3 regions of the Geomicrobium sp. JCM 19055 genome follow, and region 3 is predicted to be linked to each of the others. Evidence: riboswitches for the same ligand, from Rfam matches in the RefSeq annotation. Region 3 holds a riboswitch; each other region holds the start of a gene.
What was found. Region 3 has a riboswitch for S-adenosylmethionine ahead of JCM19055_RS14935 (methionine ABC transporter ATP-binding protein). Riboswitches for the same ligand answer to the same signal wherever they lie in the genome.
Positions count from the first base shown of each region.

Region 1 (2,268 bases), on a different contig from region 3:
CTTCTCGCGCCTCATCTAACAGACGATCTGCTTCTTCGTGATCAAAAACGAACGGTTCCCATTCGCACCTTTGTTATCAGAATGGAAAACCGAGTATGTTGCATTGTCAGCGTCCCCAGTCACAGTCGTCCAACCCGCAATCGCCATTTCGTGTTCTCCCTCACCCATTGCACTTAAAAGCGCACTCCACTCACGCTGTTCAATAGAAATATCAATTCCAATTTGTCCAAGTTGATCTTGAATGTATTCCGCAGTTTGAATGTTGATTTGGTCGTTGTCACGCACGTAAAGCGTCGTACTAAACCCGTCTTCATATCCTGCAGATGCAAGCAGTTCTTGAGCTTCTTCAAGATCATAATCATTTTTATCTAAATCTTCCGTATGACCGAAGACACCAGGAGGAACCGGGCCATCAGCCGCACGACCATATCCTTCATAAATACCTTCTACAATCGTTTCTGTATCAACAGCTTTTGCAATCGCTTGGCGAACTTCAACTTGATCAAACGGTTCCACATCATTATTTAAGATAATAAAGTTCAATCTTGTACTTTCAACCGTCTCGACATCAGCATGGTCCATCGTTTCAATTTGTGATGTATTGACAGGCTCAATTTCGTCAATGACGTGTGCTTCATCATTGTTTAACATCGCAATTCGAGTGGACTGGTCTGGAACAATCTTGTATGTGGATGCTTCAATCTCAGGAAGCTCTCCCCAATACTCATCGTTGCGAACGAGACGCACCGATTCACCTTGGTTCCATTCATCTAACTGAAAGCTTCCAGTCCCAACTGGTTCAAGCTCTAAGTTGCGTTCACCATTATCGTGTTCTTCAATCGCCTTTGGACTAATCATTCCTCCACCGTCATGAGTGAGGTTCATCGCAAACGGTGCAAAGGGATACTCGGTTGTCACATGAACTGTATACTCATCAACGACTTCAATTTCATCAATCATGTCGTACATAAATGCTTTTGGTGAAGCAACTTCAGGGTCAATCACACGCTCTAGATTAATTTTTACAGCTTCAGCATTAAATGGTTCACCATCGGTAAACGTCACATCTTCACGTAATACGAATTCCCATGTCAAATCATCAATCTGTTCAAAACTTTCAGCAAGCTCAGGTTGTAATTCGATGTTCTCATCGTGATTAACGAGCTTATCATAAATATTCGTTCGAATATGTGTTGAAGCAGTATCATTTGAACCATGAGGATCAAGACTAATCGCATCATTGGCTACGGCAACAATAAGCTCGTCTCCTCCTGCTGATTCACCTTCATTACTAGAGCCAGAATTGCTAAGTTCATCTGTTGGCTCTGAAGAACACGCGGCTAATACGACCGCAACTGACGCAAACAATCCGAATTTCACTTTACTCTTATCCATGTTCATCCACCTTCTAGTTGTTATTAGAATATATGAAATTCACAAGAACAAAAAACTCCCTTTTCTAAGAGAAAAGAGAGTAGTATCCGTTCTTATCTCTCAGAACAATCGTTCTGATGGAATTAGCACCTTCCACTGACGTGGGGTTGCTGAGGTGTCATAGGGCCAGTCCCTCTACCTCTCTTCATAAGATTCTATATGTAGTTGATAGTGTTACTTTACTATGGGTTATTTGCTAATGCAAGCATTATTTTCAGAAAAACAGTCAATGTTCTGAAAGACATGTAAGACAAAACTTACACTAGCCTTATTTCTCTACTTTTTTTCTCGTATGAAATTTCATTGCACGGTGACACTATGAAAGGAAAAGAAAGGATGATACTCGTGATGAAACGATTTACACTTAGTATTCTTTGTACATTACTCATTGCTCTTTCGGTATTTGTTGATTCAATGGACGCAAGACAAGTCGGTTCGTTGCCAGGACTTGCTGATCAATATCCTGAACTTGTATTCGTTCGAGGAAATGATGCATCAAACCAGATCGCACTTACATTTGATGATGGACTGATCCTCGGTTCACGGACACGGTGCTGAACGCATTAGAAGAATTTGATGTACCTGCAACGTTCTTCGTACTCGGGCAACGAGCAGAAGCAAACCCTGATTATGTAAGACGCATCGTTGATGAAGGGCATGATATTGCCAATCATACTTATTCCCATCCAAATCTCGCTGACCTTACTGTTGATGAGATGGAACAGGAAATTAATCAAGCAGATGCTGTCATTGAGAATATCGTCGGTTTTCGACCACGTCTCTTCCGTCCACCATTTGGTAGTATTTCAGAAGAAGACGTTGTACGGCTCGGAG
Region 1 is NZ_BAXL01000005.1:90,119-92,386, forward strand. It holds gene JCM19055_RS05940 (ABC transporter substrate-binding protein) at 16-1,395, opposite strand; SAM riboswitch class I at 1,485-1,588, opposite strand; gene JCM19055_RS22950 (hypothetical protein) at 1,783-1,992, shown strand; gene JCM19055_RS22955 (polysaccharide deacetylase family protein) at 1,986-2,268, shown strand, end outside.
Region 1: linked by a shared signal. The riboswitch ahead of JCM19055_RS05940 (ABC transporter substrate-binding protein) and the one ahead of JCM19055_RS14935 (methionine ABC transporter ATP-binding protein) in region 3 are both predicted to bind S-adenosylmethionine.

Region 2 (2,268 bases), on a different contig from region 3:
GTTCGTCTGATTGAACAATAACTGGGAGGACGATCAAGAGGATTGCACTACGATGGCTAAGCGAAAAGAATGAGTTGTAGTCAAATAATTGGCGCAAAAGGTTATGTCTATAGCGTTTCGTTGTTATAATTTAATGAACTAAGTTCTAATCGTTGAGGTGTTTTCGATTGAGTAGAATAAGACATTTATTAAAACAAGTCGGGCTCGATGTTGCTCACGGTGTTGGCGCTGTCTTCTATGGCATGTTTATTTTTACAGTAGTCATCCTGATCGTAATCGCCATTCTGGCTTTAGTCAGGTATGGAATCAATCTACTATAAGTTCATGGAATACAATGCAGCTTAGACGTCAAAGCTGAATTGTAACGATGAGTGCAACAAGGAGGTAAGAAGATGTCTGATCAACATAAAGTAAAATCAGAAGAGTTATCTGGTAAGAAGATTCGGTCTGAAGAAATGGTCACGAAAAAAAGATAAAGAGAACGTAAAATCAGAAGAACTCGTAACCTATAATCGTGACAAAAAGCAAAAAGAACGTGAAAACGATGAATGACCGGCAATACCTACTGACGAAACAATTACATTGAAATAATATTCAATAAAAATATACTTTTCTGTTGACAATCATTTTGTGGATGTTAGTATTAGATTTAATAAATTCAATGAATTCATTTTTCTTATCTAGAGAGGTGGAGGGACTGGCCCTTTGAAACCTCGGCAGCGGACTTTTTAAGTACTGTGCCAATTCCAGTAGTAGCGATACTACAAAGATGAGAAGAGTCGGATGAATGGCAACCATTTACCCCCTCTTCTTATTACAAGAAGAGGGGGTTTTGTTCGTAACGATTGTTGATTGATCGCTTAAAACTAGGAGACTACACACATAGAGGAGAGATTATCATGACAAAAACAGCAACGCACGCACCATTTAAAGCAGATCACGTAGGAAGCCTATTACGTCCGGAACGAATTCATATTGCGAGAAAAGATTTTCAAGCAGGTAACATTACCGCTGAAGAGTTATACAACATTGAAACCGAAGAGATTACTCGAGTTGTTGATAAGCAAATTGAAGTGGGTCTAGAAGCTGTTACAGATGGAGAGTTCCGCCGTCGTTTTTGGCATACAGATTTTCTTGAGCACTTAAACGGAATCGAAGGTTACGTGCCTGACCATGGTTTCCAATTCAAAGGCGAGGAAACAGAGCGTTATGATGTAAGAGTGATTGGTAAGATTTCATTTAACGAAGATCACCCGCACGTAAAAGAATTTATTCAGTTCAAAGAAATTGTCGGAGATCGTGCAGTTGCAAAGCAAACGATTCCGAGTCCGAATCAATTGTTTAATGCGGGAATTCGTAATCTAGACATTTATCCAGACCTAGACGCGTACACAGAAGACATCGTTCAAACGTACCGCGATGCTATTCAAGCATTTTATGATGCGGGTTGTCGTTATTTGCAACTCGATGATGTGTATATCGCTGGACTTAATTCAGATGACATTCCGTTTAATGATAGTGGTTATTCAAGAGAAGACTTAATTGAACACGCATTAAAAGTAGCAAATGCGGTGCTTGAAAATAAACCAGAAGACTTAGTGATTACGACGCACTTATGCCGTGGAAACTATCGTTCAAAGTGGGCTTTTAAAGGAAGCTACGCAAAGATTGCACCCACATTGTTTGCCAAAGAAAATGTGGACGGCTTCTTCTTAGAATACGACGATGATCGTTCTGGTGACTTCGGTCCACTCGATCACATTCCGAGTGATGGCCCACAAGTGGTACTCGGTTTATTCACATCAAAGCATGGGGAACTTGAAGATAAAGAGACGATTAAAGAACGTATTGAAGAAGCGAAACAACACGTTTCTGCAGAGCAAATTTGTCTAAGCCCTCAATGTGGCTTTGCATCGACTCATCACGGTAACATCTTAACGGAAGAAGAGCAGTGGGAGAAACTACGTTATATTGTTGAACTATCTAAAGAGCTAACAAACTAACACGAACCACAAAAGAAGCTAGGAGCCCCTAGCTTCTTTTTGTGCGGTTGAATAATATGAGCTGGCCTCTTCAATGAATGTTCGTGCAGCAAAGGGTAAGTATGAATCTTTACGCCAAATCATCACGAGCTCTAAGTGAAGCGGATTGTCTTCTAGTGGAACATAAGAAAGTACATGGGATTGCATCGTTTTTGCGATATGTTCAGGAAGTAAGGCAATCCCGAGCTTCGCTTCAACCATTTGTAGCATAAAATCTTTCTGAGAA
Region 2 is NZ_BAXL01000004.1:2,171-4,438, reverse strand. It holds gene JCM19055_RS27065 (hypothetical protein) at 168-320, shown strand; SAM riboswitch class I at 674-776, shown strand; gene JCM19055_RS04585 (5-methyltetrahydropteroyltriglutamate--homocysteine S-methyltransferase) at 900-2,003, shown strand; partial or broken gene JCM19055_RS04580 (LysR family transcriptional regulator) at 2,022-2,268, opposite strand, start outside.
Region 2: linked by a shared signal. The riboswitch ahead of JCM19055_RS04585 (5-methyltetrahydropteroyltriglutamate--homocysteine S-methyltransferase) and the one ahead of JCM19055_RS14935 (methionine ABC transporter ATP-binding protein) in region 3 are both predicted to bind S-adenosylmethionine.

Region 3 (2,268 bases):
TACCGGATTAGACCAGAGCTGATTTCTAGACGTTAAAAACAATAATAACCCTAACGCTATTCCTAATATAAACGTGAAAACAATTGCGATTGAACTCATGTACACCGTTTCCCACGTTGCTTCAAGCATATTGTCCCAATTCACATTACTAAGGAAGCCTTCATCCATGAGTAATCACCTCCGCCTGTACTTCATGATTCTCTAAGAAGGCGAGAGCTGCCTTAACTTTTTCTTCGCTTCCTTCTAATGAAATAAATAACGTTCCATAACTGCCATCTTTCGTACGTGCAATGTTACCTTGTAGAATATTGACGTCAATGTCGACATTACGAATGAGCTCAGAAACGAACGGTTTTTCTGTTCGCTCACCGACAAACGTCAGTTTCACCACTGTCCCGTTTGCATCATCCAACTGATCTTCGATGACTTCAAGTGACTCATCGTTCTCTGTAATTTGTTTCACAAATGCTCTCGTGATCTCCTCTGATGGGTTTCTAAATACGTCGAGTACAGCACCTTGTTCTACGACTTTTCCATCTTCCATCACGGCCACGCGACCACAAATTTTGTGAATGACGTGCATTTCATGAGTGATAAGAACAATTGTAAGTCCTAGCTTTTGATTAATATCATAAAGGAGATCTAGGATTTGACTCGTCGTTTTTGGATCAAGTGCAGACGTTGCTTCGTCACAAAGCAACACCTTCGGATTATTCGCAAGAGCTCGTGCAATCCCGACTCGTTGCTTTTGACCACCACTTAATTGCGACGGATACGCATCACCGCGACCTTCTAAACCGACAAGCTTAATGAGCTCATCAACACGCTCTTTGCGTTTTGCACTTGAAACTCCTGCAATTTCTAGAGGATAAGCAATGTTTTGTCGTACAGTTCGTGACCAAAGCAAGTTGAAATGTTGAAAGATCATGCTGATTTCTTGCCTTGCTTTCCTTAACTCTTTGCCTCTCAGCGTCATCATGTCGTAATCGGCAATTTTTATAGAACCACTACTTGGCACTTCAAGTAAATTCAACAGACGGATGAGTGTACTTTTTCCAGCACCACTGTACCCGATAATGCCGAAGATCTCTCCTTGCTCAATGTTAAGTTCTACGTTTTGAACGGCGTTAATTGATGCAGCCTTCGTCTTAAAAACTTTAGAAACATCATTAATTCGAATCACGGGCTGCACCTCCTTTTCTAAACTTATTTCCTACTATCCATATCTATTCAGTAAACTTTGAACGAAATAAAAAAATAACCCATCAACTCAATATGATGAGCAGAAAGGTTGTATTCTCACTATTCCCGTCTCATCTCCCAAAATTACCACGTAATCTTGCAGGAATTGGCACCATTGCAATAAAAATTGCCGGTTGCCGGGCTTCATAGGGCCAGTCCCTCCACCTCTCCAGATAAGGATATTCAGTTTGTGATTGTATCTTAGCACCCAGCTTTCTACCTGTCAACAAATCTTTCATGATTTATCACCTATGTTCTAAATCATCGTTCTTTTACAATTGACGAGACGATATGTCTAGAACTCCATTGACCTTCAGAGACGGTTTCGATTGGGTAGGTTTTCGGATAAAGTGACCGATCAATGTCATCAATAGAATATCCTTGTTCAGTTAACTCATGCACTTGAGCTATAAGCGCTTCTAAATGCTCAATCTTCTTATTAACCATTTCTTTCCCGTTTATATGATACCCGGAGTGACAACAGAATATCGATGAGAATTCGTAGTTCAACAACTTCTTTAGAGAACGTAACGTTTCTGGGATTGATTCAGCTTCCATAATCACTTTCGGTTTCGGTGTGACAAATAGATCCCCAGTAAACAGGCGCCCTGTTTGCTCATCAAGTAAGCTAATATGGTCTTTTGCGTGTCCAGGTGTAAAAATTACGTCCCATGTTGCGTTAGATGTAGTGAGTTGATCTGGCATCTTGGACGGTTGGAAGGGTTTACGCTCTCCCCATGCAAGCTGGCGATAATACGGATACGGTGTTTCTAGAAAGCATTCTTCCAACCCGAGTTCATGTACATAAACAGGCAACTCACGTTGATTAGCTAATACGGCTACATTTCCACTATGATCTTCATGATTATGGGTTAATGCAATAAAATCATACGATTGCGAATCAAAAAAAAGGGCGTAACGTTTGATACATATTCGAGGGTCCTGTATCTACGAGCATATTGTCGACAGCAAACAAATAAACCGGAGTCATTTTCCTACCTTTATTTTCTGGTACAACGTGAGCAA
Region 3 is NZ_BAXL01000017.1:3,022-5,289, reverse strand. It holds gene JCM19055_RS14940 (methionine ABC transporter permease) at 1-168, opposite strand, end outside; gene JCM19055_RS14935 (methionine ABC transporter ATP-binding protein) at 161-1,183, opposite strand; SAM riboswitch class I at 1,311-1,422, opposite strand; gene JCM19055_RS14930 (MBL fold metallo-hydrolase) at 1,504-2,124, opposite strand; gene JCM19055_RS27500 (hypothetical protein) at 2,144-2,268, opposite strand, start outside.